One region of the Caulobacter sp. SSI4214 genome, then DNA from elsewhere that is predicted to be linked to it. Evidence: predicted binding sites of a transcription regulator. Region 1 holds the regulator's gene; each other region holds the start of a gene.
What was found. Region 1 encodes LexA, which represses DNA repair genes until DNA is damaged. Its sites were predicted from a motif close to ATGTTCNCNANNTGTTCT; they were not measured.
Positions count from the first base shown of each region.

Region 2: the regulator LexA is predicted to act here: its motif matches at 6,617-6,634, upstream of FCU40_RS07015 (ImuA family protein).
Region 3: the regulator LexA is predicted to act here: its motif matches at 1,990-2,007, upstream of FCU40_RS19810 (DUF72 domain-containing protein).
Region 4: the regulator LexA is predicted to act here: its motif matches at 3,703-3,720, upstream of ssb (single-stranded DNA-binding protein).

Region 1 covers NZ_SZWJ01000075.1:4,414-12,219, forward strand. The annotation lists gene FCU40_RS17650 (ComEC/Rec2 family competence protein) at 250-2,286, shown strand; gene FCU40_RS17655 (isocitrate lyase/phosphoenolpyruvate mutase family protein) at 2,333-3,100, shown strand; gene lexA (transcriptional repressor LexA) at 3,156-3,866, opposite strand; gene FCU40_RS17665 (lysophospholipid acyltransferase family protein) at 3,983-4,591, opposite strand; gene trpC (indole-3-glycerol phosphate synthase TrpC) at 4,630-5,418, opposite strand; gene trpD (anthranilate phosphoribosyltransferase) at 5,415-6,443, opposite strand; gene FCU40_RS17680 (aminodeoxychorismate/anthranilate synthase component II) at 6,458-7,054, opposite strand; gene FCU40_RS17685 (hypothetical protein) at 7,270-7,479, shown strand; gene trpE (anthranilate synthase component I) at 7,520-7,806, opposite strand, start outside.
Region 2 covers NZ_SZWJ01000016.1:33,760-41,565, reverse strand. The annotation lists gene FCU40_RS07030 (EAL domain-containing protein) at 1-1,107, shown strand, start outside; gene FCU40_RS07025 (error-prone DNA polymerase) at 1,128-4,400, opposite strand; gene FCU40_RS07020 (DNA polymerase Y family protein) at 4,397-5,917, opposite strand; gene FCU40_RS07015 (ImuA family protein) at 5,832-6,584, opposite strand; gene FCU40_RS07010 (PIN domain-containing protein) at 6,723-7,301, opposite strand; gene FCU40_RS07005 (DNA-binding protein) at 7,291-7,737, opposite strand.
Region 3 covers NZ_SZWJ01000099.1:2,076-9,881, forward strand. The annotation lists gene didA (DNA damage-induced SOS-independent cell division inhibitor A) at 1-125, shown strand, start outside; gene FCU40_RS19805 (dipeptide epimerase) at 172-1,173, shown strand; gene FCU40_RS19810 (DUF72 domain-containing protein) at 1,234-1,983, opposite strand; gene FCU40_RS19815 (L-serine ammonia-lyase) at 2,185-3,573, opposite strand; gene FCU40_RS19820 (M28 family metallopeptidase) at 3,767-5,440, opposite strand; gene FCU40_RS19825 (threonine/serine dehydratase) at 5,573-6,550, opposite strand; gene FCU40_RS19830 (acyloxyacyl hydrolase) at 6,699-7,322, shown strand; gene FCU40_RS19835 (adenylosuccinate synthase) at 7,446-7,806, shown strand, end outside.
Region 4 covers NZ_SZWJ01000020.1:14,105-21,910, forward strand. The annotation lists gene ppdK (pyruvate, phosphate dikinase) at 1-528, opposite strand, end outside; gene FCU40_RS08310 (GNAT family N-acetyltransferase) at 848-1,396, shown strand; one part of gene FCU40_RS08315 (IS5 family transposase) at 1,393-1,841, opposite strand; one part of gene FCU40_RS08315 (IS5 family transposase) at 1,841-2,162, opposite strand; gene FCU40_RS08320 (helix-turn-helix transcriptional regulator) at 2,293-2,505, opposite strand; gene FCU40_RS08325 (hypothetical protein) at 2,498-2,914, opposite strand; gene ssb (single-stranded DNA-binding protein) at 3,108-3,620, opposite strand; gene FCU40_RS08335 (hypothetical protein) at 3,779-4,177, opposite strand; gene FCU40_RS08340 (hypothetical protein) at 4,195-4,887, opposite strand; gene FCU40_RS08345 (hypothetical protein) at 4,959-7,806, opposite strand, start outside.

The sequences.
Region 1 (7,806 bases):
CGCGGGCCGCGGCGCGGCTTCGGCACCGCGTCTTAGCACGCCATTTCGGGCGGGGCCTAGCGGTTTCGTGTCCAGTCTCGAACTTGTCCGCGGCGTCAAAAATACAAAGGTTTCCGCGTGTTAGGCTCTGATGTGCTGGCTGGAGATCTGGCGCCGTCGCCGCGCCTTGGCGGCTGGGCGGCTCTTAAGCGTCTGATCCTGGCGGAAGGCCTGGCCAACCTGGATCGCGCGTTTCTCTGGGCGCCGGCCATGTTCGGCCTCGGCGCGGCGGCCTATCTGGAGGCGCCGGCCGAGCCCTTGCTCTGGCCCCTGGCGGCGGCCGCCGCGACCTTGGCAGCCGCCTGGGCTCTGGCGCGTCGTTGGAACGCGCCACGCCGCCTGATCGTCCTTGTCAGCTTGGCGGCGTTCTTCATGGCCGGCGGCCTGGCCGCTAAATTACGCAGTGACCGCGTGGCCGCGCCGCTGATGAGCGGCGAGCGGATCGTGCGCCGGGTCGATGGCTTCGTGGTCGATGTCGCCAGTCCGGGCGCGGGCGGCCAGCGGCTGGTGGTCGCCCCAGTCGCGATCTCCGGCCTTGCGCCGGAGCGGACGCCGCGTCGGATTCGCGTGACGATTGGCCAAAACCCGATCCCGGCGCCGGGCAGCGCTGTCCATCTGAGGGCCATGCTGGGCCAGCCGCCGCCGCCGGCCGCGCCGGGCTCCTATGATTTCGCGCGTGACGCTTGGTTCGATTCGATCGGCGGGGTCGGCTTCGTGACCGGCGATATCGGGGACGTGGGTCTCGACGCGCCGCCCGCGCGCCTGCGGATCGCCATGGCTGTCAACGCCTTCCGCTGGCGTCTGGCCCAACGAATTTTCGCGCGGATGGGGCCCTCCAGCGGCGGCATCGGCGTGGCCATGGTCACCGGTCACGAAGCCTGGATTACCCAGGCCCAGACGGACGCCATGCGCGCCTCGGGCCTGGCGCACATCCTGTCGATCAGCGGCCTGCACATGGCCATCGTCGGCGGCTTCGTCTTCGGCCTGGCGCGCCTGGCGGTCGCCGCCTGGCCTTGGCTGGCCCTGCGCGCGCCTGGCAAGAAGATCGCCGCCATCGCCGGCCTGCTGTCAGTTCTGGCCTATCTGGTGATCTCCGGCGCCCCGCCGCCGGCCGAGCGCTCGGCGATTACCGCCAGCGTCGCCTTCCTCGCCATTCTGTTCGACCGCCGCGCGATCACGCTGCACGGACTGGCGGTGGCGGCTTTGCTGATCCTGGCCTGGAAACCCGAAGCCGCCGGCGAGCCGGGCTTCCAGATGTCGTTCGCCGCCACCGCCGCCCTGGTGGCGCTGGCCGAGGCCTGGCCGCGCCCTCTGAAAGAAATCTCGACGCCCTGGTGGATCCGTTGGCCGCAAGCTGGGCTCGCCTGGCTGGCGATCAGCGTCGCCGCCAGTTTCGTGGCGGGCTTGGCCACCGGCCCGTTCGCCATGCAGCACTTCAACCGCGTGGCCATCTGGGGATTGCCGGCCAATCTGGCGGTCGAACCCCTGTCGTCGTTCGTCATCATGCCGTTCCTGGCTATCGGAACGGCGCTTGAGCCCCTTGGCCTGGGCGGGCCGTTCCTAGCCGTGGCCGGCTGGGGCATCGACGCGATGGTGGCGGTGGCCAACGCCTTCGCGGGCGTCCATGGCGCGCAGAGGATCGTGGCCAGCGCGCCGCCCCAGGTGCTGGTGGTCGCGTTCCTGGGCCTGATGATGCTGTGCCTCTGGCGCGGACGGCTTCGTTGGATCGGCGCGCCGATGGCGCTGTCGATCGCCCTGTGGCCAAGGCCCGAGCCGCCCGACGCCTGGATCGCCGCCGACGGCGCGACGGCGGCCGTTCGGACCGGGGACGCGGCGGTGCTGCTGCGCACCGACGCCAAGCGGTTCGGCGCCGAGCTTTGGGCGCGGCGCCGCGGTTTGGAGCCGACGACCTGGAGCCTCTATGGGTGCGATCGCCGGGTCTGCGTCCCCGCGACGGGCGCGCCGGTGCGGCTGGCGTTGGCCTGGAGCCGCAAGACGCCGGACGCCGAGACCCTGTCGGGCTTGTGCGCCGCAGCCGAGGTCGTCGTGGTGCGTGGCCCGCGGCCCGAGCGTATTCCGCCGCTGTGCAATGACACCGTGCTGCTGACCGGCGAGGACTTCGCCCAGGGCGGCGCGGCGGAGCTCTACAGGCATCTGGATGGCTGGAGGATCGCCTGGGCCCAGCCCTTGCGGGGCGATCGCCCCTGGAGCCATCTGCTGACAGCCGATGTCACGGGCGACCGTTAAGGCGGGGCGCGAGGCTAACGCGTCCGAAGGGGTATCAAGGAACATCATGTCTAACGATTTCACCGCCCGCCGCGCCGCGTTCCGGGCGCTCCACGCCGAGGGCTGCTTCGCCCTGCCCAATCCCTGGGACGTCGGAAGCGCTCTTCGGTTGGAGAAGATGGGCTTCAAGGCCCTGGCCTCGACCAGCGCGGGCGCGGCCTGGGCCTTGGGCAAGGACGACGGCCGGCTGAGCCGCGACGAGGTGCTGGCGCACCTTCGGACCCTGTGCGCGGCCACGAGTCTACCGGTCAATGCCGACTTCGAGAACGGCTTCTCCGACACCGCCGAAGGGGTTGCGCGAAACGTCGCGTTGGCGATCGAGACCGGCGTCGCGGGGCTCTCGATCGAGGATTGGTCCGGCGAGGCGCTGTACGATCTGCCGACGGCGGTCGAACGCTTGCGAGCCGCGCGGTCGGCCATCGACGCCTCCGGACAGGACGTGATGCTCGTGGGGCGGGCGGAAGGCTATCTGCGAGGTGATCGAGACCTGAACCGGATCCTTGAGCGCCTCAGGGCCTATGCGAAGGCGGGCGCGGACTGCCTCTATGCGCCGGCGGTCGCGGAGGCCGATATGATCCGGGCCATTGTCCAGGCTGTCGCGCCCAAGCCCGTCAACGTCTTGCTTTGGGGACCGGACATGTCGCTTGAGAGCCTGGGCGCCCTGGGCGTGCGTCGCGCCAGCACCGGCGGCGCCTTGGCGGCCGCGGCGTGGGCTGGCTTCGACAGCGCGGCCAGGAGCCTCGCCGAGACCGGGCGGCTGCCGCCACGGCGATAGGGCGACAGCTTCAGGGTGTCCGGTCATCCCCGCACGCGGGGACGACCGCTCGGGATCAGTGATAGCGGCGGATCAGGCCGACCAGCTTGCCCTGCACCTCGACCTGGTCGGGGCCGAAGATGCGCGTTTCGTATTTGGGGTTGGCCGCCTCCAGGGCGATCGAGCCGCCCTTCTTGCGGAGGCGCTTGAGGGTGGCTTCCTCGCCGACCAGAGCCACGACGATCTCGCCGGACGTGGCCGTATCGCCCTTCTTGATGATCACATAGTCGCCGTCGAGGATGCCGGCCTCGATCATCGAGTCCCCTTGGACCTCAAGGACGTAGTGCTCGCCATTGCCGAGCATGGTCTCGGGCACCGGCAGGCGCTCACGCTCGTGCTGGATGGCGTCGATCGGCGTGCCAGCGGCGATGCGACCCAGGATCGGCAAATCGCGGCTGTCGCTCGTCGGTCCCGAGGCGGCCGAGGCTGGCGCGGAGGGCGGCGCGCCGCCGCCCTCGAACACCTGCGGACGGAAGGCGCCGCGGCCTTTCGGCGGGGCGGCCGTCGTGGCTTGCTGCGGCAACTTCACCACCTCCAAGGCCCGAGCGCGGTGGGCGAGGCGGCGGATGAAGCCACGCTCCTCCAGGGCGGTGATCAGGCGGTGAATTCCGGACTTGGACGCCAGATCCAGCGCCTCCTTCATCTCGTCGAACGAAGGGGACACGCCGGTCTCCTTGATCCGCTCGTGGATGAACATGAGCAGTTCGTGCTGCTTGCGGGTGAGCATGGCGACCTCGGCTGGAGCGCGGAACAAACCGCAAACCTTGGAGATGTTCTCTAGGCGTTCTTCCTTAATGTCAAGTTGACGCCGTTCGCGCTGTGTTCAGGCCTGAAAAACAAGGCTCAGGGGGCGTTCGGCGGCGGCGCGGCCGCCGAATCGGTCAGCTCTTCGAACCGCGTGGCCAACTCGGGGAACTTGGGCGTGCAGGTCTCATAGAAACCGGCGATGCGGCGCATGTCGGCCTCGTAATCGCCTGTCGGATAGAGCGCCGGACCCAGACCGACCCGCTTCCGCCGATAGTCCATCATTCCCAGCACGATCGGCACGCCCGCGCCGACGGCGATGTGGTAGAAGCCGGTCTTCCACTGACGCGCCTTGCCGCGCGTGCCCTCCGGCGCGATCGTCAGCATGAATTGGTCGCGCCGGGCGAATTCCTCGATCATCGCCTTGACCATGTCCTTCGAGCGCTCGCGATCCAGCGGAATGCCGCCGAGGTCGCGCATCATCGCGTCGAAGGGCGGTTTGAACAGCGAGGCCTTGCCGATGAAACTGAGATCGAGCCCCAAGGCGTCGGCCGCGCCGACGAAATAGACGAAGTCCCAGTTGCTGGTATGCGGGGCGGCGACGATGACGAACTTGCGGGTCGTCGGCGGCTCGCCCTCGATACGCCAGCCCCGAAGCTTGAAGTGAGCCGAGAGCGCCCATTTCACCACGCGGGCTAGCCAGTTCATGCGGTCTTTTCCAGGCCGAGCCGAGGTTGAGCTCAAACTCAGCCTATCAGGGTTTTCGTGGCGGCCGTCACGTCAGCATGTCGCATCAGACTTTCGCCGACCAGCATGGCCTTGGCGCCCGTCGCCTCCATGCGCGTGACGTCGGCGTGGGTGAAGATGCCGCTTTCGGTGACTAAGAGGGCGTCCTTGGGCGCGAGGACGGATAGGCGCTCGGTTACCGCCAGATCGACGACGAAACTTTTCAGGTCGCGGTTGTTGACGCCCACGAGGTCGGCGCCCAGCCCGACGGCGCGCGCCATCTCGGTCTCGTCGTGAACCTCGACCAGGGCGTCCATGCCCAAGCGCCTGGCTTCGGACATCAGCTCGGCGGCCAGGACGTCGTCGATCATGGCCAGAATCACCAAGATCGCGTCGGCGCCCAGGGCGCGGCTCTCGGCGACCTGCCAGGGATCGACCAGGAAGTCCTTGCGGATGCAGGGCAGGGCGGTCGCCGCGCGCGCGGCCACCAGATAGGCGTCGGCACCCTGGAAGCTGGGGCCATCGGTCAGGATCGACAGGCAGGACGCGCCGCCGGCCTCATAGGCCTTGGCCAGGACCGGCGGATCGAAATCCTCGCGGATCAGGCCCTTGGACGGTGAGGCCTTCTTGATCTCGGCGATCAGCGACAGCTTGCCGGGCGCGTGACGAGCCTCCAGCGCCGCCTTGAAGCCGCGCGGCGTCGACGCGATTTTCGCGGCGGCGTCGACGTCGGCCTGCGAGCGCGCGGCCTTGCGGCTGGCGACGTCCTCACGCTTGTAGGCGGCGATCTTGGCGAGGATGTCGGTCACGCGGGGACTTCCGTGGAGTTGGTGGCGGCCACGAGGCCGGCGAGCGCCGCCTGGGCGCGGCCTTTGTCGATGACATCGCCGGCCAATGCGATGCCTTCGGCCAAGGTCTCGACCTTGTCGGCGACCAGGAACGCGGCGGCGGCGTTCAGCAGGACGATGTCGCGATAGGGACCCTTCTCGCCGTCGAACAGGCGAGTCAGGGCGGCGGCGTTGAAGGCCGGATCGCCCCCGGTGAGATCCGAAAGCGCCGCCCGGGGCAGGCCGACAGCTTCGGGCGTGATTCTGAACAGATGCACGCGGCCGTCGCGCCATTCGGCGACCTCGGTCTCGCCCGTGGTGGTCAGCTCGTCCATGCCGGAGCCATGCACCGACCAGGCGCGCTCCGCGCCCAGAGCCCCCAGGGCCTTGGCGATCGGCTCGACGAAGCGCGGCGCCGAGACGCCGACCACCTGGCGCTTGGCGCCCGCTGGATTGGTCAGTGGGCCCAGCAGGTTGAAGATCGTGCGGAAGCCCAGCTGTTGGCGGATCGGCGAGACGTGCTTCATCGCGCCGTGGTGCGCCTGGGCGAACAGGAAGCAGATGCCGACCTCGTCCAGGGCGCGTCGCTGTTGCTCGCGCGTCGCGTCGATATTGACGCCGAGAGCGGTCAGGACGTCGGCCGTGCCGGACTTGGAGGTAATGGCTCGGTTGCCGTGCTTGGCGACCTTGAGGCCGCCGCCGGCGACCACGAAGCCGACGGCTGTGGAGATGTTCAGGGTGTGCAGGCCATCGCCGCCGGTGCCGCAGACGTCGATGACGTCGTAGGGATGCTCGAGCTGGACGGCGGCGCGGCGCATGGCGCGGGCGCAGGCGGCGATCTCGCCCACCGTCTCGCCGCGCAGGCGCATGGCGGTCACGGCGGCGGCCACCTGGGCGGGCGTCGGCTCGCCCCGCAGGCAGGCGGCGAAGAACACCTCGGCGTCTTCGTCGCCCAGGGTCTGGCCGTCGGCCAGCTTGGCCAACAGCGGCTTGAAAGCGTCGGACATGATGCGACCCGCTCCTAGACCCAGATCGCCGCGTCGCGCGGCACGCCCGCCAGGTCGATGAAGTTGGCCAGCATCTGATGACCGCCCTCGGTGGCGATCGATTCCGGATGGAATTGGACGCCGAACACCGGGCGCGTCCTGTGCTGGACGCCCATGATTTCGCCATCGTCGGTCCAGGCCGTGACTTCCAGCTCGGGCGGCAGGTCTTCCTTGCGGACGGCCAGGCTGTGATAGCGCGTGGCGGTGAACGGGTTGGGCAGGCCCTTGAAGATGCCCTTGTCGTTGTGGCGAACCTTGCTGACCTTGCCGTGCATGACCTGCTTGGCGCGGATCACCTCGCCGCCATAGGCCTGACCGATGGCCTGATGGCCCAGGCAGACGCCCAAGATCGGCAGGTCCTCGGGCGCGCCGCGCAGCAGAGGCAGGCAGATGCCGGCCTGGTCCGGGGCCTTGGGGCCAGGAGACAGCAGCACGGCGGCAGGCTTCAGACCGAGCGCCTCCTGCACCGTCAGGGCGTCGTTGCGGTAGACCTCGGTCTCCGCGCCCAGCTCGTTCAGATAGTGGACGAGATTGTAGGTGAAGCTGTCGTAGTTATCGATGACGAGGATCATGACGCCGCCTTTCGGAGTGCGGTTCTAGAGCAAGCCGCGCGATATAGGAATCGCGTGGTTCGCTCTGTTTTTTGTTTTCGCATCGCTTTCGCGAAAAACCGGCATCCACTTTTCGCCCGATGCTCCAGCCCGCGATGAAGGTTTGTGTAGCGGCATTTTCGCGCGCGGCTTTCAGGGCCGGTTACAGCGGTCGCGAGCTTGCGCATCATGGCGGCATGGACCCGCGTGATTCCGCCCTGGACCCCGTCGCTCTCGCCTATGTTCGCGCTCTGTTGCGTCCGAAGACGCGGAGCGTGAAGCTCGGCGTGGTGCTGACGGCGGCGGCCTTCGCCGCGCTGTGCGCCATCAGCTTCGCCACGGTGATGGTGCTGGCGCCGCCGGCGGTCACGCAACACCTTCCGGACGATCGCCTCGGTGTCCCATGAGCGCCAAACGACCGCCCGCCGCGTCCGCCAGCCCTAAGGCTCAGCTGAATCGCCAGGCTTCCTCGGCGGCGCGCTTGAGGGCGCGGGACTTGTGCAGGGTCTCGTCGTACTCGGCGTCGGGATCGCTGTCGGCGACAATGCCGCCGCCGGCCTGCACGTACATCATGCCATCCTTCACCAGCGCCGTGCGCAGCACGATGCAGGTGTCGACCGAGCCGTCGGCGCCGAAATAGCCCACGGCCCCGGCATAGCCGATGCCGCGCTTCTCGACTTCCAGCTCGTCGATGATCTCCATGGCTCGCACCTTGGGCGCGCCCGACAGGGTGC
Region 2 (7,806 bases), on a different contig from region 1:
CAGAACCCCGGCTCGCTCGCCGATCTGAATGCGGCGGCGGAACGCGTGCTGATAGAATTGGAGCGCAGCGCCGATTGCGAGGGGCATGCCGTGGCGCCTCGTGCGACGATCGGCGGCGCCGTTCTGGGTGTCTCCGAACGGAGTGCCATGGCGGTCAACGAGGCCGCGGATTTCGCGCTCTATCACGCCAAGGAGACCGGGCGCGGCGGCTTCGTACGCTACTGGCCGGGAATCGGCACGCGGATCACGCGGCGCCGGGACGCGATACGCGATGTGGCCGATGCGCTCGCCGATGATCGCATGGAAACGCATTACCAACCGATCGTCGGTCTCGATACGGGCGAGATCGTCGGGCTCGAGGCGCTCTGCCGCATGCGCACCGTGACGGGTGAACTCGTCAGTGCCCTAGCTTTTCGGGAAGCGACCAGCGACGCCCATATCGCTGCGGAGCTTACGCAACGTGTTGCGGTGACGGTTGCGCGGGACATCGCCTTCTGGCGGGATCGGGGTCTACTCGTCCAGCAGGTCGGCCTCAATGTTTCGACCGCCGATTTCTATACGGGCAGCCTGGCTCAAAAACTCGAAGATGCCTTCGGTCGCGCTGGCGTCCCGCTCGGTGGTTTGATCGTCGAAGTGAGCGAGGACGCATGTATCGGCCGAAGTGATCGCGTCGTAGCACGGGAGATAGAGGCATTGCGTGCCGCCGGCGTCCGCGTCGCGCTCGATGACTTTGGAACCGGACATGCGTCGCTGACGCATCTGCTGAACGTCCCGGTAGACATCATCAAGATCGATCAGGCTTTCATTGGTCGTTTATGGCCGGACGATCCAAGCATGGTGATCGTCGAGGGGCTCATCGATATCGCGCGGCAGCTCGGCATTGAGATCGTGGCCGAGGGGATCGAAACAGAAGTTCAGGCGAGCCAGCTTTGGTCGATGGGCTGCAAAGTCGGGCAAGGCTTTGCGTTTGCCCGTGCGGCAGACCGCGACACGACGTCAGCCTTGCTACGTCGCCATGCGAGCGGCCGTGAAGGTGCGACGCCGATCTTCGCCCAAAGTCCGATGGAGGGTTCGACCAGTCGTGTCCGAAGAGTGCGCAGCGCTTGAGCGCAGTGGCTCGGCGCACCCTAGCGGAAATCGCGCGTTTTGACTTTGATAGTGTCGATGTGAAGGTCGGGGATATAAATATCGCGGGTCCGAAGTCCCTTTGGCGGTAGGCCGCGCGGGTCTGGGCTTGCCGAGCCGTGATGGAATTCGTCGCCGCGCCCATGTGGTAGTGGAAAGGCCGTGTCGCGCTCGCCGACGCTTGCCAGCTCGACGGAAAGATCTGTCAGACGCTGCGCAACGAGATGAACCACTTCGCCTTCGCGCTGAACGCGCCCGCGCACGGCGATCATGCCGGCCGACAGGATGGTGCGGCGGTTCTGCTCGAAGACCTTGGGCCAGACCACGAGGTTGGCGATTCCGCTCTCGTCTTCGAGCGTGATGAACATGACGCCCTTGGCGCTACCAGGCCGCTGTCTCACTAACACGATGCCGGCTGCCTCTAGCCATCGGCCGTCTTTGGCGTCCATCGCCTCTTGGCAAGTGACCATGCGGCGACGGCACAGCTCCCGGCGCAGGAACGAGACCGGATGGTCCCGCAGCGACAGGCTGACATGTCGGTAGTCCTCTACGACTTCACCGCCCGCCGTCATGGGGCGCAGGATGACGGCCGGCTCGGTGACCTCCGGCACGATCTCCATCTCTCGGGCCGACGCGGCGGCGAAGAGCGGGAGCGGTTCATCGCGCAGAGCCTTGATCGCCCATAGCGCCTCGCGGCGTGCCAGGCCGAAGGGCGGTCGAAATCCGTCCGCTTCGGCGATCAGCGTGAGCGCCGCGACGGGGATGCCGGCACGGCGCCATAGATCGTCTACCGAGCCGAAGGGCTGATCCGCCCTGGCCGTGACGATCGCCGCGGCGTGGGCATTGGCGAGGCCTTTGACCATGCGCAAGCCCAGGCGAATGGCGAACCGCTCTTCGCTGCCGGGGGGCTCGAGCGTGCAGTCCCATCGGGATGCGTTGGCGCAGACCGGACGGATTTCGACGCCATGATCACGCGCGTCACGCACGATCTGCGCAGGCGCGTAGAAGCCCATGGGCTGACTATTCAGCAGCGCGGCGCAGAACACTTCGGGATGCCAACATTTGAGCCAGGCCGAGGCGTAGGCGATCAGCGCAAAGGAGGCTGCGTGGCTTTCTGGAAATCCGTAGGAGCCGAAGCCTTCAAGCTGCTTGAAGGTCTGCTCGGCGAAAGCGGCCTCGTAGCCGTTGGCAACCATGCCGGCGATCAGCTTGTCGCGGAAGTGCGAAACACCGCCCGTGAACTTGAAGGTGGCCATCGACTTGCGGAGCATGTCGGCCTCACCGGGGGTGAAGCCGGCGCATTCGATGGCGACGCGCATCGCCTGTTCTTGAAAGAGCGGCACGCCGAGCGTCTTGCCCAGCACCTTTTCCAGCTCGGGCTTCGGGTAGTGGACGGCCTCCAGTCCCTCCCGGCGACGAAGATAGGGGTGCACCATGTCGCCCTGGATCGGACCCGGCCTGACGATCGCGACCTGCACGACGAGGTCGTAATAGGTGCGCGGCTTCAGCCGCGGCAGCATCGACATCTGCGCCCGGCTCTCGATCTGGAAAGTCCCGAGCGTGTCCGCCTTGCGGATCATCGCGTAGGTGCGCGGGTCCTCGGCCGGGATGGAGGCGAGGTCGAGATTGATCCCCTTATGCTCGGCCAGAAGGTCCAGACCCTTCTTCATGCAGGTCAACATCCCAAGCGCCAGGACGTCGACCTTCATGAACTTCAGCGCATCGATGTCGTCCTTGTCCCACTCGATCACCTGCCGATCGACCATTGCGGCTGGCTCGATCGGCACGAGGTCGTCGAGCCTGTCGTGGGTCAGCACGAACCCGCCGGGATGCTGGCTGAGATGCCGCGGCGCGCCCATGAGCTGCCGGGCGAGGTCGAGCGTCAGGCGAAGGCGGCGGTCGGCGAGATTGAGGTTCAGTTCCTCGACCTGCTTTGGTTCGACGCCTTCCTCCGACCAGGCCCATACTTGAGACGACAATGTGCCGATCAGGTCTTCAGGCAGGCCTAGCGCCTTGCCGACATCCCGCAGCGCGCCCTTGGTGCGATAGCGGATGACGGTCGAGCAGAGCGCGGCGTGGTCACGGCCGTAGGTGTCGAACACCCACTGCATGACGATCTCGCGCCGCTCATGCTCGAAATCCACATCAATGTCGGGCGGCTCGCGCCGCTCCTCGCTGACGAAGCGCTCGAACAGCAGATCGTTGCGGCCCGGGTCGATCGACGTGATGCCGAGGACGTAGCACACCGCAGAGTTGGCGGCCGACCCGCGCCCTTGGCAGAGGATGTCCTTCGAACGGGCGAAGCGGACGATCGAGTTCACGGTCAGGAAGTACGGCGCGTAGTCGAGCTTCTCGATGAGCCGCAGCTCATGCTGAAGCGCGGCAGTCACACTGCCGGGCACGCCCTCCGGGTAACGCTCGGCTGCGCCCTCCCAGGTGAGCTTCGCCAGCGTCTCCTGCGGCGTAAGAGCGGGATCATCGCGCTCCTCGGGATATTGGTAGGCCAGCTCATCGAGGCTGAAGCGGCAGCGGTCGGCGATCTGCAAGCCTCGGGCAAGCGCCTCGGGGTAGCGGCCGAAGAGACGGTGCATTTCCTCGGGCGGCTTGATGTAGCGGTCGGCATGGCGTTCGCGACGATCGCCGATCGTATCGATCGTGAGGTTGTGCCGGATGCAGGTGACGACGTCCTGAAGGATGCGACGGGCGGGCTCGTGGAAGAGGACGTCGTTCGTCACCACGGTCGCGACCCGGATTTGGGCGGCGAGGTTCGAGAGTTCGTGCAGGCGGAGCTGGTCGTTCGGCCGGCGACGCAATGTCAGAGCGATGTAGGCCTGGTCGCCGAACGCATCGCGCAGGCGGCGCAGCCGAAATCCGCATTCATCGTCGGCAAGGTCCGGCACGAGGATGGCGATCAGGCCTTCGCCGTAGGCGACGAGATCAGCCCATTCGAGGACGCACTTAGCCTTTCCGCCGCGCCGCTTGCCGAGCGACAGTAGGCGGCAGAGACGGGAATAGGCAGGTCGGTCGGTCGGATAGACCAGCACTGACATACCGTCGGCGAGGTCGAGGCGGCAGCCGACAATCAGGCGGACGCCTGTGGTCTTCGCCGCCTCGTGGGCCCGGACGATGCCGGCGAGCGAATTCCGGTCCACCACGGCCAGCGCTTCGATCCCGGCGAACGCGGCCTGGGCGAACAGCTCCTCACAGGACGACGCCCCCCGCAGAAAGCTGAAATGCGAGGTGACCTGAAGCTCGGCGTAGCGGGGCTCGCTCATCCGAAGACTCCGTGGATGAACCAGCGGTGCGAGCCTGTGGCGGTGTCCTCGCCGTCGCCGGCGCGGAACAGCCAGTAGCGTTCGCCGGCGTCGTCCTCAACCCGGAAGTAGTCGCGGACGGCGGCCAGCTCGGCGTCACGCTTCCACCATTCGCCGAACACGCGCTCCGGGCCGTCGCCGCGTCGAAGGCGGCGGCGAATTCCGTGCCAGGTGAACGAGACCGGCGGATGATCAGGGAGCAACGCGACGGTCTCGACCGGCTCGGGCGTCGGCAGTAGGCGCGAGGGCCTCGGCCAATGGCCGGGCCAGCCCACTCCCGTCTCGGCCGCCATCGCCGGGATACGACAGACAGACCGCTCCGGAACGTCGCTGGCGACCGGGGCAAGCCGATAGAGGGCACGTTCGCCAACGCGGTTCATCAGGGTGTCAATGAGATCGGAGACGTCGGGGGCGCTCTCCTCAACCAAAGAACTGACGATCTGTCTGCGCACAAGCGGCTCGGCGACGCTCGCGGCGAGGGTCATCACCTCGATGCCGAAGCCGGGCGAGATGGTCTCGATCTTGTCGCACAGGAGGCGCGTCAGCCGCTTCGCGTCGCGGACCGGTGTGGCCATGCCGACCCGCACGGCCTGGGCCCGGCTGTCGACGCGGTGGCAGATGAGATCGAGCCTGCGTGCGCCTAGGCCGCCTTCCTCCAGTCGCTCGCAAAGCTGGCTGACGAGCTTGCCGATGTAGCGGGCGATGGTCTCGGCCGCGCCGATCGGTTCAGCGAAGGCGCGGCGCACCTCGATGAGATCGGCAGGCCGGACCGGCTCGATGAGTTCGGCCGCAGTGCCCAAGGCCTGGTCCAAGCGTCGGCCGAGTTCCGGGCCGAAGCGCAAGGTGAGCGGCGCGCGCGGCTGCGCCAGAAGATCGCCGACCGTTCTAAAGCCGAGTGTGCGCAACGCCGCAGTGGTCGCGGCTGGAATGCGCAACGCCTCAAGCGGTAACCGCTCCAAGACGGACGGGCCGTGACCCTCCGGCGCGATGACGGCAGGCTGCGCCACGAACCGGGCCAGCGCATGGGCTGCTCCCCAGGTGTCGGCGATCGCGCCTCTCGCGGTGATCCCGGACATGGCGAGGCGCCCGATCAGGCCCTCCAGCATGACGGCTTCGCCGCCGTGGAGGTGATCAGCGCCTGTCGAGTCGATGATGAGGCCGTCAGGCGGGTCTGGAGCCACGATAGGCGCATAGCGGAGGAGCCACACCGCGAGGCGTTCAAGGGCCTCGTCGTCGGCTACTGGCTGGGCATCCTGCACGATAAGAGCCGGCACCAGGACCTGTGCCTTAGTGACGGGCATGCCGGCGCGCAGTCCGGCGGCCTGGGCCGCAGCATCCGCCGCCAGCACCACCCGCCTGTTCCCGTCGCGGCCAATCAGGACGAGCGGCGCCTCAGCCGGAGGCGCCGCGTCGCCAGCCTTCCGCCGAAGCCGGTCTGTGGACCAGTTCGGCAGGAAGAGCGAGACGACCCGTGTCATCGCACGCCTCCAACTCGAAATCTGCACTTTCGCCCGCTCGGGCGCGGATGAGTTCAACCAGCCAGCGTGCGCGGCCCACGCCGGGAACGGGTAGCGGCGTTGAGGGCATTACGGAGACGCGCCAGCGCGTCATCGCAGAGGTCGGTTGGCCGAAATCCGTCGCCTCTGTCTGTCGCCGCCAGCGCCGCAAAGCGATCCCGAGCGAGCCGGCGCCTTCGGCCGCCAGTTGCAGGCGTCTTGATGCTGTCATCGAAAGGCGGGCGACCTCGCCGATGACGGCCCCGAGGCCGCCGTGGCGCAATCCTTCTTCCATGCAGGCGAGGACGGTCTTGTCGTCGCCGGCTTCGAGGTAGATCACGCGGTCGCTCGCGAGGCCTGCCTGGGCAATGGCGGGCGCGAATAGGTCAGCGCGCGTGATGCACCAGAGGATTTTGCCTTTGGTGCGGGCGGCGAGGCCCGCGCTGAAGGAAGCCGCTGCGGCTCCGTCGACCGCTCCGTTGCCGCCGCCGGCTATTTCATGCAGCGCGCCGAGGGCAAGGCCGCCGCCCGGGAGTCGCGAATCCACCTCGGTGATTCCGAAAGGAAGGACCGATTTGGCGCGCCGGCTCCGGCCTTCGATCTTCTCGATCTGCGCGCGCAGGGACTCTATGGCGGGCTCGGGTCGCAAGTGCGTTCTTGACCTCCGAAGGCGGTGTAGGCATGTTCGCTATTTGTTCTAATTTTCAGGTCACAGAGTCAAGAATGATTCTGCGGCCTTGCCGGTGCGGCGATAACTCGAAGCGGAACTTCCGAGCCCTGCGGGGGATCAGGCCAGGTGCGATTTGCGGCGCCGCAGGACAGGAGCGAACTCGGCCAGCCCCTGCCGTTCGAGAATGCCTATGAATTCCGCAACGGATGGCGTCGTGCGTCTGAGGTTTTCGCGCGCCCGCGCGATACTATTGAGAAGGGCTTTCGGATAGGCTCGGTGCAGGGCCGAAAGGAAGGCGTCGGGCGACACAGCGGCGATTCCGTGAGGGGCGATCTGCGAAGCGGGGAAATCCTTCAGGTTCCAAGTGACGATCGTCTCGGCACCGCCAGCGATCGCCGCCGCAAGCACATGCCGGTCGTCCGGATCGGGCAAGGAAAGGCTCGGAATCAGGCTCCGATGGTTGGCGACATTGGCGTCAGGCAGGACGGCTTTTATCATGTCGCGGGTGGTCTCGAAGCGCGCGACCGGTGTGCTGGGAGAATTGGCGGCCAGATTGCGTATCCATTCCGCGTGAATGTCGTCGGTCCAGCGCGCGGCGACCAAGCCATCGAAGGCGCACTGGATCAGCACATTGCGCAGATGGAAGGGATAGAGGACGCAGGCGTCGTAGACCGCGATGGGCGGTCTAGAGGCCATGATTGACGACAAGATCCTCTGTGTCCTCGGCCAGTGCGTCCATCGCCTTCTGGCGAGCGTCCAGCGTCTCCTTCAAAGCCAGCACGTCCTTCAGCGATGCCCGGCGGTGCTTTCCGACGTAGCGGAACGGCAGATCGCCGATGTCCATCCGATGGACGACGAGCGGACGCGAGATGCCCAGGATCACCGATGCGTCGGTCGGGCTCAGCTCTTGATCTTCCGTGAGCACAGCGACCCTCTCGCCGTTCAGCAGGCGAGACAGCAGCGTCTCGACGGCGCTGATGGCGGCCGGCGGAAGGGACAGGGTCTGCTCCCGTCCATCGCGACGGCGCACATGCAGCTCCACGTGATCGCCCTCTGCCAAGGTTGGCAGAGGCGTCACAGTCTTGCGGTCGCGGTCGGACAGACCGGCGAACTGAACCACTTGGCTGGCCATGATCGTGTCTCCTGACCAGCCAATATAAGGGTTGCGGGGCTTAACTGCAATAACTGAAAGACACATCGC
Region 3 (7,806 bases), on a different contig from region 1:
CGATCCACTATGCCGGCGTGCTGCTGGTCTGGCTGGCCCTGTTCGTCGTCGACCGACCCCTGGCGCTGAAGGTGATGGCCGAGCGCCGCGCCGACTCGCCGATTCCCCGCCGTTGGGGCTGGTGAGCGCGGAGGGCTGGTCGGAGGCCGCGAACGGCGCCATGCCTGTCCCATGCCGATCGTCGTTTCCGCCCGCCCGGTCTCCCACCCGCTGAAGGCCCCGTTCCGCATCTCGCGCGGGGTCAAGACGACCGCCGACGTGGTCGAGGTGACGGCCTCGGCCGACGGTGTCGTCGGACGGGGCGAGAGCGTGCCCTACGGGCGCTATGGCGAGACCGTCGAGAGCGTGCTGGCCCAACTGGCGCCGGCCTTGGCCAGCGCGGATGTCGAGGCCGCCCGCGACGCCCTGCCCGCCGGCGCGGCCCGCAACGCCCTCGACTTGGCGCTGTGGGACCTGAACGCCCGTCGCACCGGCGTCAGCGTCGCGAGCGCCACGGTCCTGCCGATTCCGCCCGCCTTGGTCACCGCCGTGACCGTCAGCCTGGATACGCCCGAGGCGATGGCGCAGGCCGCTCGCGCCGTCGCCGACGCGCCGCTGATCAAGATCAAGCTGTCGGCCGAGGACCCCGCCGCGCGCCTGCGCGCCGTCGCCGCGGCGGCGCCGGACTCGCGCTTCATCGTCGATCCGAACGAGGGCTGGACCTTCGCGATCCTCAAGGACCTGAAGCCTCTGCTGGCCGACCTGCCGATCGCCCTGGTCGAACAGCCGCTGCCGGCCGACGCCGACCAGGCGCTGGAGGGCTGGGACCCGCCGTTCACGATCTGCGCCGACGAGTCGGTGCATGTCGGCGGCGACCTGGCGGCGCTGCGCGGCCGCTACCAGGCGGTGAACCTGAAGCTCGACAAGACGGGCGGCCTGACCGAGGCGGTGTCGATGCTGCGCGCGGCCAAGGGCCTGGGCTTCCAGCTGATGACCGGCTGCATGGTCGCCTCGTCGCTCGGCGTCGCCCCGGCCCTGCATCTGGCGGGCGCGAGCGACTTCGCGGACCTGGACGGCCCCTGGTGGCTGGCGATCGACCACCCGGGCGGCCTGCGCGTGGCGCGCGGCCGGATCACGCCGCCGCGACCGGGCTTCTGGGGCGACGCGGCGCCAGCCGAGGGGCTTTGGCTGTAGGGCGCCACGTTGCGCTTCTTTTTTCCTCCCCCTTTTGGGGGAGGGGGAATAGGACCGCGCCTACCTTCCCAGCTTCTCGATCAGCGCCATCGCCGCCGCCGGGTTCCGCACCTTCGCGCCGGCGATGAAGTAGGCGAACACGTCGCCGCGTTCGGCCCAGGTCCGGGCCTGCGTCACCACCCCGTCCAGCTCCTCCGAGCTCATGCCCGTGGGCTCGTCGGCCTTGCTCGACATCAGCCTTGCATAGGTGAAGTCGGCGGTCGGCTGGTCGATGCAGGGCCAGGTCGGCTCCTCGTCGTCGACCGCGTAGACGATGGCCGCGCCGTACTTGGCGGCCAGGTCATAGAATTCCTGGCAGGCGAAGGTCGGGCTGCGAACCTCCAGCGCGTGGCGCAACCGCAGGCCCTTCAGGTCCTTCGGCAGTAATTTCAGGAAACCCTCGAAATCCGCCGCATCGAACTTCTTCGTCGCCATGAACTGCCAGTTGATCGGGCCAAGCTTGGGGCCAAGCTCTTCCAGGCCCTGGGACAGGAATTTCTCGAGCGAGTCGTTGTTCTCCGACAGCACCCGGCGGTTGGTGCAGAACCGGCTGGCCTTGACCGAAAACACGAAGTCGTCGGGCGTCTCGTCGCGCCACTTCTGCCAGCTGTTGGGCTTGAAGGTCGAATAGTAGGTGCCGTTGATCTCGATGCTGGTCAGCTTGGACGCGGCGTATTTCAGCTCGTCCTTCTGCTTGAGATCCTCGGGATAGAACGTCCCGCGCCAAGGCTCGAACGTCCAGCCGCCGATGCCGGTTCGGATCTTGCCCATGCGCGGATGTTCCCTTGATGTTCCTGTGGCGCACCGTAGCAAAAGGAGCGCGAACGGCAAGCGCCGAGCAGATGCTCCCCCGCGACGCGGGGGAGCTGTCGCGGAGCGACTGAGGGGGCGGGCGCCGTCTAAGGCCGAGCTAGCCCCCTCCGGCCCTCTGGGCCACCTCCCCCGCGACGCGGGGGAGGAACCTAGCCTCTCTCAGCACTCCACCCGGTTCACCGACAGGCCCACCGCCAGGCCGCCCATCGAGGTCTCCTTGTAGATCTCGTTCATGTCCTCGCCGGTGCGCTTCATCGTGGCGATGACCTTGTCGAGCGACACCGAATGCTGGCCGTCGCCCAGCAGGGCGAGGCGCGCGGCGTCGATGGCCTTGATGGCGCCCATGGCGTTGCGCTCGATGCAGGGGATTTGCACCAGGCCGCCGATCGGGTCGCAGGTGAGGCCCAGATTGTGCTCCATGCCGATCTCGGCGGCGTTCTCGATCTGGGCGTTGGTCCCGCCCAGGGCGGCGGCCAGGCCGGCGGCGGCCATCGAGCAGGCCACGCCGACCTCGCCCTGGCAGCCGACCTCGGCGCCGCTGATCGAGGCGTTCATCTTGTAGAGCGCGCCGATCGCGGCGGCGGTCAGCAAGAAGGTGCGCACCTGCTCGGGCGTGCCCTTGTGGAACCGCACGAAGAACCGCAGCACGGCCGGCACCAGGCCCGCCGCGCCGTTGGTCGGGGCGGTGACGACGCGGCCGCCGGCGGCGTTCTCCTCGTTGACCGCCATGGCCCACAGGTTGACGAAGTCCATGGCCGCCAGCGGGTCGCTCATCTGGCGCTCCATCCGGCCCTGGATCGTCTGGTGGATCTGGCGGGCGCGGCGCTTGACGGTCAGGCCGCCGGGCAGGACGCCGTCCTGGCGCATCCCGCGATCGATGCAGGCCTCCATGGCCGCGAAGATGCGGTCGAGGCCGGCGTTCATCGCCTCCTCGCTCATCCGCGAGCGCTCGTTGGCCGCCATGACGCCGGCGATCGACAGATTCGCCTCGGCGGCGCGGTCCAGCAGGTCGGCGCTGCTTTCGAACGGGAAGGGGACGGCCGGGCCTTCCTCGGGCGGCGCGTTGCGGCCCATCTCGCTCTCGTCGCGGACGAAGCCGCCGCCGACCGAGAAATAGGTGCGCTCGGCCAGGGCCGCGCCGGCCTTGTCGAAGGCGGTGAAGGTCAGGCCGTTGGGATGCTGGGGCAGGCGCTCGTGGCCCAGCCAGACGATGTCCTTGGCCTCGTCGAACGCGATGGCGTGGTCGCCGCCCAGGTTCAGCGATTGCGTGGCCTGGCTCTCCAGCAGGGCCGCTTCGCCGACGTCGGGATCAAGCTCGGCCGGGACGAAGCCCATCAGGCCCAGGATCACCGCCCGGTCGGTGGCGTGGCCCCGGCCCGTCAAGGCCAGCGAGGCGTAGAGCCGGGTCTCGACGCGCGCGACGGCCGCCAGCTTGCCGGCGTCGCGCAGCCGGCCGACGAACATCACCGCCGCCGTCATCGGCCCCATGGTGTGGCTGCTCGACGGGCCGATGCCGAGTTTGAACAGGTCGAAGACGGAGGCGGTCATGCGGTACTCTGGGTGTCTCTCAGGCTTCTGGATCCGACCTCCCCGGCGAAGGCCGGGGTCCAGATCGAACCCGTGAGCGCTTGCCGAGCGGTATGGGCCGAAGGCGCGCTTCCCCAAACCGCTCAGGCTGAATCTGGGCCCCGGTCTTCGCCGGGGAGGTCGGAAGGGAGACTGGCTCCCTCCCGAAAAAGGCCTATTTCCGCTGCGCGGCGGTTTTGTCGCGCAGGGCCTTGAACTCCGAGCCCGCCTGCCATTGCGGCCAGGCGCGGCTGTTGGCCAGGTCGGCGCCGACCTCGTAGGCGAGGCCGATATCGGCGGCTTGGCCGCTCAGGTCCCAGTCGGCTTTCCACTCGTCGGCGGGCTGGTGATAGCGGTTCTCGGTATAGTCTTCCTCGGCCTTCATGCCGGCTTCCTTGCCGCCCTTGACCAGGTCCGCGCCCGAGCCGATCGAGATGGCCGGCACGCCGCGCTTGGCGAACGGGAAGTGGTCCGAGCGATAGAAGTGGCCGGCCTGCGGCATCGGGTCGGGCGTGAAGTAGCGGCCGTGGGCCTTGGCCTTGGCGACCAGCAGATCCTGCAGGTCGACCTTGCCGTCGCCCGACGTGCCGATGTCCTTGGCCGGGCCAGCCGCCGACAGGGCGTCGATATTGATGTCGCCGACCGTGGTGGCCAGCGGGAACAGCGGATTGGCCGAGTAGTATTCCGAGCCCAGCAGGCCCTTTTCCTCGGCGGTGACGGCCAGGAACAGCACCGAGCGCTGGGGCGCGGGCCGGCTCTTGAAGGCGCGGGCCAGTTCCAGAATGGCCGCGACGCCGTCGGCGTTGTCGATGGCGCCGTTATAGATCCTGTCGCCCTTGGCGTCCGGCGCGCCGACGCCAAGGTGGTCCCAGTGGGCGCTGTAGATGATGGTCTCGTTCGGATGCTTGGTCCCGACGATGCGGCCGGCGACATTGTGCGAGACGATCACCTGGTGGCGGACCTTGAAGTCGGCCGAGAAGGTCGCGCCGTTCAGGACCACCGGCTTGAACGCGCGGGTCTGGGCCTGCTTCTTCAGGGCGTCGAAATCGAGGCCGGCCTTCTTGAACAGGTCCACCGCGACGTCGCGCTGGATCCAGGCCTCGAGTTGCGGATGGGTCTTGGCCGGCTCCTTGCGGACGATGTCGAACATCACGTTGGTGTTGGAGTTCTTGACCGTCGCCCAGCCATACGAGGCCGGGGCCGTCTCGTGGACGATCAGCACGCCGGCGGCGCCCTGGCGGGCGGCTTCCTCGTACTTGTAGGTCCAGCGGCCATAATAGGTCATGGCCTTGCCGCCGAAGTCGCCGACCCCGGTCTCGAAGTCCGGATCGTTGATCAGTACGACCAGGATCTTGCCCTTCAGGTCCATGCCCTTGAAGTCGTCCCAGTTCCGCTCGGGGGCCTTGACGCCATAGCCGACGAAGACGATCGGCGCGTCCTTGATCGACACGGCGTCGACATTGGTCATGGCGGCGCGGACCGCGATCTGGTCGCCTTGCTTCCAGGCTTCCTTCTGGCCGCCGACCGTGACGCCGGCGGTCACCGGGCCTTCGATCTCGAACTTGCCCAGCGGCACGTTCTGGGTCCAGACGCGCTTGCCGTCCTTCCCGACGTCGCCGGCGGGCGTCAGGCCGATCGCCTTCATCTGGCCGATGATGTAGCCGACCGCCTTGGTCTCGCCGGCCGTGGCGGGGCCGCGCCCCTCGAAGGCGTCCGAGGACAGGACCTTGATATGGGCCGACAGCCTGGCGGGGTCGATCTTGGGCGCGTCGGCGGCTCCTTGCGCGAAACAGGGACGCGCCAGAACGGGCGCCGCGATCAGGGCGGTGGCGAGCAGAAGGCGTTTCATCTCTGACCCCATGTGGGAGCAAATCTTGTCGTTGGCGCGGACCCTAGAGCGTGACGCCGAAAGTGAGAACCGGTTTCGGCGTGAGTCACGCTCTAAGTATTTGATTTAGAGTCTGGCTAGAGGAGCTGGAGCCTAGATCTCGCCCTTCAGCACGCGCGCGAACAGTTCGGGATCGACATTGCCGCCCGACAGCACGATCGCCGCGGTCTTGCTCTTCAGGTCGATCTTGCCGGCCAGGGCCGCGGCCAGGGCCACGCAGCCGCCGGGCTCGACGACCAGCTTCAGCACCGAGAAGGCGTAGCGCATGGCCTCGGCGACCTCGGGGTCGGTGACGGCGACGCCGCCGGCGAGGTTCTTCTGGTTGATCGGCCAGGTCATCTCGCCGGGAATCGGGGTCAGCAGGGCGTCGCAGAACGAGCGGGCGTCCTTGTCGATGGTCTCGCGCCGGCCGCTTTCCAGAGAACGACGGGTCTCGTCGAACCCGGCGGGCTCGACGCCCCAGATCGCCGTGTCGGGCGAGAGCGCCTTCACCGCCGTCGACGTCCCGGCGATCAGGCCGCCGCCGCCGACACAACAGACGAGGGTGTCGAGCTTGGCGCCGCGCGCGGCCGCCTGCTCGACGATCTCGATCCCCAGCGTGCCCTGGCCCGCGATGATGTGCGGATCGTCGTAGGACGGCACGACGGTGCAGCCGCGCTCGGCGGCGATCTGGTCGGCGATGGCGACGCGGTCCTCGGTAAAGCGGTCGTAGAAGCGGATCTCGGCGCCGAAGCCCCGCGTGGCCTCGACCTTCACGCTCGGGGCGTCGGACGGCATGACGATCAGGGCCGGGATGTCCAGCAGCCGGGCCGCCAGGGCTACGCCCTGGGCGTGGTTGCCCGACGAGAAGGCCACGACCCCGCGCGCCTTCTCCGCGTCGCTCAGCTGGCTGAGCCGATTATAGGCGCCGCGGAACTTGAAGGCGCCGGCCCTTTGCAGGGTCTCGGGCTTGAGGAAGATCCGCCCGCCCAGGCGCGCGTTGAGCGCCGGGTTCTCGATCAGCGGGGTCTCGACGGCCAGGCCTTTCAGGCGGCCGGCGGCGGCTTGGATGTCGGCGAGGGCGATGGTCATGGCGCAGGTCTAGAGCATCGCGCGGAAAAGTGGATGCCGCTTTTCCGAGAAAGCGCGCGGCCATGCGTCGGGAAGGCGATCTCAAACCCATTGCGGGCTCCGCCATTCGGTCCATATAGGTTTGGGCTCTGCTGTTCAGGACGACTCCATGAAGATCGCTATCCGCGCCGTCGCGGCCTCCCTCGCGCTGGGGAGCGGCGCGCTGGCCGCCGCCGCGCCCGCCGCCGCCGGCGAAGCCTTTGTCGGGGTCTACAAGCACGACGTGACCTTCATCGGCAGCGCCATCGGCCTGGGGGCGGCGGGGCGCGAGGACGGCGTCGACGTCCATCTGGGCTATCGCACCAACAAGCTGGAAACCCTGCGCTGGCTGGGCAAGCCGCAGGTCCACGCCATGGTGTCGATCAACAGCAAGAACACTTCGAACTTCGTGGCCGCCGGCCTCGACTGGAAGATCGACCTGGGCAAGCCGGGCGGCTTCTATCTGCGGCCCGGCATGGGCCTGGCCTACACGGACGGCAAGGCCAGCCTGCCGCCGGCCAACGCCCCGGGCCTGAGCCCCGACGAGCAGGCGCGCCGCACCTATCTGTACTACCACCGGATCGAGTTCGGCTCGCACGTGCTGTTCGAGCCGGAGTTCGCGCTGGGCTACCAGTTCAACGACCGCTGGTCGGGGGAGCTTTCCTACACCCACCTGTCGAACGGCCAGATCTTCCACCAGGGCAAGAACCAGGGGCTTGACGACGCGGGGGTTAGGCTGGTTTACGCCTTCTGACTTCGCGAGGCGCTGGTTTGACCGCGTCTCCGTCGCCGCCCAAAATCGATCGAACGTCCGAGGTCGAGTCCTGTCGAAGGACCTCGCGACGTCACCCGGCAGGCGACAAGGCGTAACTCTATCATGGCCAATGTGACCGTTGTCGGCGCCCAGTGGGGCGACGAGGGCAAGGGCAAGATCGTCGACTGGCTGAGCAACCGGGCCGACGTGGTGGTGCGCTTCCAGGGCGGGCATAACGCCGGCCACACGCTGGTCGTGGACGGCAAGGTCTATAAGCTGGCCCTGCTGCCGTCGGGCGTCGTGCAGGGCAAGTTGTCCGTCATCGGCAACGGCGTCGTGGTCGACCCGTGGCACCTGCTGACCGAGATCGACAAGATCGCCGAGCAGGGGGTCAACATCACGCCCGAGCTGCTGATCCTGGCCGACAACGCCTGCCTGATCCTGCCGCTGCACCGGGACCTCGACCAGGCGCGCGAGGCCGCCT
Region 4 (7,806 bases), on a different contig from region 1:
GACGTCCAGGCGATCCTTATGGTCGTCGAGGATTTCCTCGAACATGTGGTGCTCGAGATTGAGCACGACGTTCGAATACATCTGGATGAAACGGCGATAGCTGTCATAGGCGAAACGGCGGTCGCCGGACAGCTTGGCCAAACCTTCGACGGTCTCGTCGTTCAGACCCAGATTCAGGACCGTGTCCATCATGCCCGGCATCGAGGCCCGCGCGCCGGAGCGCACCGACACCAGCAGCGGGTTCGTCACATCGCCGAACGTCTTGCCGGTGATCTCCTCGATCTTGGCCAGACCGGTCTTCACCTGCTCGGCCAGCTCGGCCGGGTACTGCTTGCCGTTGGCGTAATAGTGGACGCAGGCCTCGGTCGTGATCGTGAATCCCGGCGGCACCGGCAAGCCCAAAGCGGACATCTCGGCCAGATTGGCGCCCTTGCCCCCCAGGAGGTTTTTCATGGAGGCGTCGCCGTCGGCGCCGCCTCCCCCAAATGCGTAAACCCACCGGGCCTTGGTCAACGTCTCAACCGGCATATGATCTCACCCTGCGATAAGTGAATAAGGCCGCGTCTCTCTGTTGGAGACGTCTCGCCCTGGAACAAGCGCTGCTCGTCGTGTCCCGCAGTGCAATATCCGGGCGTTTCACTAGCACCTCGCCCAAGAACGCGTCCACTGGCGGTTGGCGTTCCAGGCGATTAGACGAGAATTCGGCAAATAATTCCAATGACAACGTTGTCCCGTTGGCCGTGCTCGCGAGCATCCCGTCAAATGCGCCTCGAATCCTCGACTTCAGAGGGGTACGGACGATCAGGACCCCTTGTCCCCGCGTCGCGGAAGGCCTTTTCTGAAGCCCATGTCGCCCGTCATCGCCCGACTCGAACCGTCTCGAAACGACGCGGACCCGACCCTGGCGGACGCTTTGGCGGACCTCCACACCCGGAGCCGCCAGATCGCCTACCGCGGACTTTATGGCGACGCGTTCCTCGACCACGAGCTGGCCGCGGTCTCGCGAGCCTCCTGGCGGGCGCGGTTCGAGAACCACGACCCGTCTCGCGACCTGATCCTGGCGGCGATCGAGAACGGCGCGCCGGTCGGCCTGGCCTACGCCTCGTTCCGGCTCAATCCGGCGGTCGGCCTCCTGCTGGATAACCTGCACGTCGCGCCCGAGCGCAAGGGCGACGGCCTCGGCTCGGCGCTCCTGGCCGGCGTGGCGCGGTGGCTGATCGAGGATCATGCCAGCGCGCCGCTGCACCTGGAGGTCTATGCGCCCAACGCCTCGGCCCTCGGCTTCTACGAGCGCAAGGGCGGCGTGGCGGTCGCGCGCTATCGGGAAACGGTCCCCGGCGGACGCGAGACGGACGTGGTGCGATACCGGTGGGAGCGGCCAGCGTCGCTCCTCTAGGCCATGGACTCATTAAATCGCAACCAGATGCGGATTGAGGCGAGCTTGACGCTGGCGAGATAGTTGTCGGCGCGCTTGTCGTATCGTGTTGCGACGGCTCGGAAGTGCTTGAGCTTGTTGAAGAAGCGCTCGACGAGGTTTCGGTAGCGGTAGAGGAAGCCGCTGAAGGCGGGGACGTTCTTGCGGTTGGGCATGGGCTTGACGTTGGCCCAGGCGCCTCGACTGGCGAGATCTTGGCGCAGGGCGTCGCTGTCATAGGCGCGGTCGGCCAGCAGGATCTGGCCGGACCGGATGGCCGACAGCATGTCGGCGGCGCTGCGACCGTCGTGGGCCTGGCCTTCGGTGAGCTTGAGGGCGATGGGCAGCCCTTCGGCGTCGACCAGAGCGTGGATCTTGGTGGTCAGCCCACCGCGCGAGCGACCCATGCAACGGGATCGGTCGTCTTTTTTTGGGCGTTGGCGGCGTGCTGATGCACGCGGATCGACGAGCTGTCGATCATCTGGATGTCGCCATCATAAGCCTTTGACACCGCTTCAAGAAGTCGGTCCCAGACCCCGGCCTTGCGCCAGCGGTTGAAGCGGTTCACGCACGTCGTGTGCGGGCCATAGCGCTCGGGGATGTCCGCCCAGGGCGCGCCCGTGCGCAGTCTCCAGAAGATGCCGTTCAGCACCCGCCGATCATCCACCCGAGGAACCCCGCGCGGCTTGTTGGGCAACAAAGGCTCGATCACCGACCACTCGAAATCCGTCAGGTCAAACCGCGCCATTCAAACCTCCTGTCCTAGGAGAATTGAATCAGCCACAAGCCGTCTTGGGAATCCCGCTTATGGGTCTGTGGCCTAGGAGGATATCGCCCCCTTCAATCCATCGAAAAACGCCGACGGCTTTTGGAAAGCCCTATTCGGTCCATTGGAAGACTTCTTCGAGAGACTTTCCGAGCACCCTCGCTATCCGAAAAGCCGCTTCGAGGGACGGGGAATATTTACCCTGTTCGATCGCGGCAATGGTCTGGCGCGTCACGCCGATGCGCTCACCCAATTCCGCCTGTGTCATCTCGCCGGCGAGGAAGCGAAGCGTTCGGAGCTGGTTGGTGATCTTACCCTCAACCATTCCAGCCTCGCCGATAGCTGACGACCACGACGCCGTACCTGACAACCTCGGCGACGACCAACGCGAGCAGGGCCGCATTACTGATCCGCCATCCCTGTTCGCTGAACGGCATAACGACTCCGACCATGATCATGCCGATCAGCAACACGAAATAGGCGATACGGGCGCTGCGCCGATCGATCGCGCGGTCCCGCTCGTCGGCTCGGGCTTGGGCTTCCTTGCCGGCCCGCGCGGCGAGAACGATGCTTCCGACGATCATTACAACCGCCTGCGCGATCGCCACGCCACCAAACAGGAGCAACATGGCGAGCATGGATCGCCGCTCCCCCGCGACTAGGGCGAAATAGACGCCATAGGCGACAACCATCACCGACAAGGCCAACCACGCCTGCTTCTCACGCCACGCCATGGCGATCCTCCACGTCAATTATCTACGACTCAATGTTATTTATACATAACATTGAGTCAATGAAATTTGACGCATGGGGCGGGTTCGCGCCAAAACGAAAGCGGCGGGCGACCGTTTCCGGATCGCCCGCCGCTCGCCCCCGTGGAGCGCCGATGTCGGCTTTCGTTAGTCGCCAACCGGCCGTCCACTGTCTCTAGAACGGGATTTCGTCGTCCAGATCGGCCGAGAAGCTCTCGCGCGGGCCGCTGGGCTGGCTGCGTTGACCGCCGCCGAAGCTGGAGCCGCCACCGCCGCCGGAATAACCGCCGCCATAGCTGTCGTCGCCGCCGCCCGACGACATGCCAGAGCTATCCCCGCGCCCGCCCAGCATGGTCAGTTCGCCGCGGAACTTCTGCAGGACGATCTCGGTGGAGTACTTCTCGACGCCCGAATTGTCGGTCCATTTGCGGGTCTGGATCGCGCCCTCGATATAGACCGTCGAGCCCTTGCGCAGGTACTGCTCGGCGACCTTCACCAGGTTGTCGTTGAAGATCACGACCCGGTGCCATTCGGTCCTTTCCTTGCGCTCGCCGCTGTTGCGGTCGCGCCAGGTTTCCGAGGTGGCGATGCGAAGATTGGCGACGCGGTCGCCCGAACCGAGGCTGCGGATCTCGGGATCGGCCCCGAGATTGCCCACCAGAATGACCTTGTTGACGCTGCCCGCCATCGACTGACCTTGCTCTCGCCCGGCGACCCTCGCGCCGGAATCCGAGCATGACGTTAACGAGACGCTAAGGCGGAAGCAAGTTTTGTTCTTGTAACGTTCTTGTGGGCAAGCAAGACGGCTGTGGACGGACGATGAGGCCGCCCTTCTCGGGCGCCCGCCTACTCGGCGGGAACCCGACGGATGGCGCCCGGAACCGCTAGGCGTCCATCGCCGGTCCGGACCAGCGACATGTAGCGCGGCCCTTCAAAGGTCTGGCCGACGTAGATGCCTTCCTTCTCGATGAAGATGAAGGAGCCCTGATAGGCGCCGACCATGCTCTTGTTGTTCGACTGCCCCAGGCGCACGAAGCGGATGCGCATCCCTTCGAGGGTCGCGGCGCATTCCTCGAGCTGCGGCACGTTGTGGGCCACCGGGTTGAAGCGAAGCGACTTGTCCTTGTTCGCCGCCACCTGGAAGCAGACGCCGGTCTCGAACGGCGCCTTGGTCTCTTTTTGGCAGCCGGCCAGGGCGAGACCCGAGGCGGCGAGGACGATGGCGGCGAGGACGGTCTTTTTCATGGATTACACTTATAAACCTATCCGGCGTTGGGGATAGTGCAGTTGGTCGATTGTTCGAACGCGGCATGGAAGCTGCGGTTGTCGGACGAGATCTCGACGCGGCCGGGCACCAGGCGCAGCGTCTGCTCGCCCCAGCGGCCGTAGGTGGCGCCGCCGGGCTTCTCGCAGCGACCGTTGAAGAGCTGCTGGGCGCAGGCGTTCAAGGTGATGTCGCCCGGCAGCCGTCGCCACTCCGCGCCGGAGTAGCGCCAGCAGCCCCCCAGGGGCGCGTTGGCCGAAGCGCTGGTCGGCGCGACGGGCGCGCCGGCGGGCTGCGTGGGAGTCGCCGGAACGGACGGAGTCGCGGCGGGCGGCGGCGGAAGCGGCGTCAGGAGGGTGCCGGCCTGGTCGGCGGCGGCCAGAGCCCCGGTTTCATCCACGCCGACGTCGAGACCGCCGGTCGCCACGCCGTTCTTCTTGGCGCATTGGGCCAGCGTGATCTCGCCCACGAAATTGCCGCCCACGAAGCAGCGCAACGGCCGGGCCGGGTCCAGCTTGGTGTCGTCGGCGCGCCCGGTCTCGACGATCAGGCCGCCGCGCGAGGCCGGCGGCTCCTCGGTCGGCTTCTTGTCGTGACCCGCCATGAGCGCCACGGCGATGCCCAGGCCGGCCAACAAGGCCAGACCGGCGCCGCCGCCAAGGATGATGCGTCGATCTTTGAGAAAATCCATGTCCACTGGCTACGACGCGTCGATGACGCTTTCAAGCGCGAGCGTCCGCTAAGCCGGCTCGGGTCGCTGGTTCAGCCGCCGCCGGTCAGACGATCCAGGGCGGCTTGGTAGTTGGCGATCTGGTTGGTCAGATAGGCCGGCACCGTGCCGCCGGTCTTGCCCGACGTCGGCGAGTTGCCGCTGCTGTCCAGCCCCAGGGCCGTGTTCGAAACGTCGCGATAGGCCGTGCGGATCTGCGACATGGCCCGGGTGATCACCAGGGTGGCGTTCTTGCGGCCCGCGTCGGTGGTCAGGTCCAGCTCGGGCGTCAATTGCAGGCCATAGGCGGGCCCGCCGCCGTCCGCGGAGACGGTCTTGCCATTGCTATCGGTCTTGGTGGCGCGCACCACGCCGCCGGCCAGCCCCAGCGACTTCAGGACGTCCGTGCCGCCCTTCCCCGCCACGATCTCGATGGTCGAGCTGTTCGAGGCCGGGCTGATCTTCAGCACGTTGCTGGAGCCGCTGGTCGAGATGTCGACCTTGGCGCGATAGCCGGTGGCCTGCTTGATCTTGTCGGCCAGCGTTTCCAGCGTGTCCTTGGCGTCGATGGTGATCGTCGTCAGCGGTCCGCGCTCTCGCGTCCGGATCTGGAAGGTGTCCCCGGCCCGGGCCGTCGTCGCCGAGGTGATCCGGTCCGACTGGCTGTAATCCATCGTCCCCGTCGGCAAGCCCAGGGCGTCGAGGGCCGAGGCGCCGGACTTGTCGACCGCGACGGAGGTCGGGGTAGCGATGCCGTCCTTGCCCGTCAGCCGCTGGCTCCAGTCGACCGCGCCCGTCCCGACATTGATCTGGGCGACGTAGCCGTCCTTGGTGCCGACCGTCGACTGGCCGTCGAGGTTCGCGCCGGCCGAGCCGACCAGCCAGGCCGTGCCGTTGGAGACGTCGAAACCGGTCACCGTGTCATTGCCGGTCCCGCCGTAATAGGTCAGCGCGTCCGCGCTGGTGTCCCCAAGATCCAGCGCCATGCGGCCGACGAAGGCGTCCGTCCCGCCTTGCGGCGCGGTCGTCGCGCCGCCGATCGACATCAGATTGTTGGCCGTATAGCCGCCGACATAGAGCTGGCCATTGTCGATCTTCAGGCCGACAAGGTCGCCGCCCTTGAGGGAGCCCAGGTCGCGCGTCGCGCCGGCCGTCAGGGTCGCCGACTTGGTATAGGTCACCGCCACGTTCTGCATGGCGCCGTACTGGTCAAGCTGATTGACGTTCTCGGTCACCACGTTGGGCGAAACGTCGAAGCTGCGTAGCTTGGCCTCGCCGTTCTCCTTGGAGCCGACGATGACCTGCGAGCCGTTGACGACGATGTCGGAGACGGAGTCGTTCTCGGTGGTGCCGAACTGCTGGGTGAACAGCGACTTGGGCTGGCCGTTGGCGTCGTTGGCGTAGGCGGTGAGATAGGCGTCCCAGCCGCCGCTGGGGTCGGTGCTGGTCGCGCCCGGCAGGCCGGCCTTGGTGCGACCGCCCACATAGAGCACGCCGTCGGAGCCGAACGCCACCGCCGTGGCCGCGTCGTCATCCAGGCTGCCCCGGCGCACAGTCCATTGTTCGTTGCCGCTGGAATCGTAACGCGTGACGAAGCTATCGCTGGTCGTGCCGGCGTCGCTGCTGTTGATGGGGCCGTTGACCGCGCCGTCCAGGCGACCGGTCACCGAGCCCGCCACGGCCACGCTTCCGTCGTCCGCCACGGCCAGGGACAGGCCGCTGGCGTTGTCGGTCGCGCCTAGGGTGCGGGCGTAAAGCAGATGGCCGGCGCTGTCGTATTTCAGGAGCGCGGTGTCGCTGCTCCCCTTGATCACCTGGCCATTGATGTCGGTCTGGCCGTTCACCGGCGTGGCTACGTCGGCCAGCATATAGACCGAGCCGTCAGCGCCGGTCACCGACTTGTGGACCGTCGAAATCGTGCCCTGCAGGGTCTCGGTGAAGACCTTGCCGCCCGGTGCGCCCGCCCCCGCGCCCCCGCCAGCGCCGGCGGCGCTGTACTTGGACAGGGTGTTCTCGATGACCCCGTCTTTGGTCAGCGGGTTCTTGTCTGGATCCGGATCGCCCGATTGGGTCGTGACATAGACCGCCGGAGCCGCCGAGGGCGCGCTGAAGGTCAGCTGTTCGGTGGAGTCGCCATTGATCCGCAGCGAGAAGTCGTCGCCGGTGGACGGCAGGGTCACGGTCTTGCCGTTGACCTGCATGGTCTGACCCTGGGTCGCTTGGCGCTGGACCGAGAACGAGGTCCGGAAACCGGCGTCCTTCAGCCTGTTGTTCATGTAGGCGACGACATTGCCCATCGTGCGCGGCGTGGACCCCATCTCGGATAGGTCCATCGCCACATTCGTCGTCACGCCGAAGCTCTTGACCGCGACGTTGAACGTCACCGCGCCCTTGAAACGTGGGACCTCATCGTCCACCTGGCCGGTGTACAGCGTATCGGTCTGATAGGTGTAGGTGGCCTTGGGCACGCCGACGCTGGCCTTGTCCGACGTCATCACCGACCCGGTGCTCAGCCGCAGCTGATCCAGGGACAGCCCTTGCACATAGGCGCCGACCTCGCCGAGTCCTCTGGTCAGGGCCTTCTGCAGCCCGTCGATCTGCCCCGCCGTCTCGCCCTTGGCGCCAGCCTGGGTGACCAGGGCCGACATGGTGTTCAGCGCCTGATAGGTGGCGAACAGCTTGGCGTAGTCCGGACTGGCGCCCTTGAGGCTGGACGTGTTGGCGGCTTCGTCGACGAACTTGTGACCGCTCAAGGCCTGGCGAACCAGATCGCTGGTCGGGGGTGTCTTCGCCGCCAGCCAAGGCGCCGTCGGCACCACGGCCTTCGGCTTCCCCGTCGCCGTGGGCGTGGAGGATCCAGACGCGCCAGCGCCCGTCAGGCCCGCCTTGGCCTGATAGTAG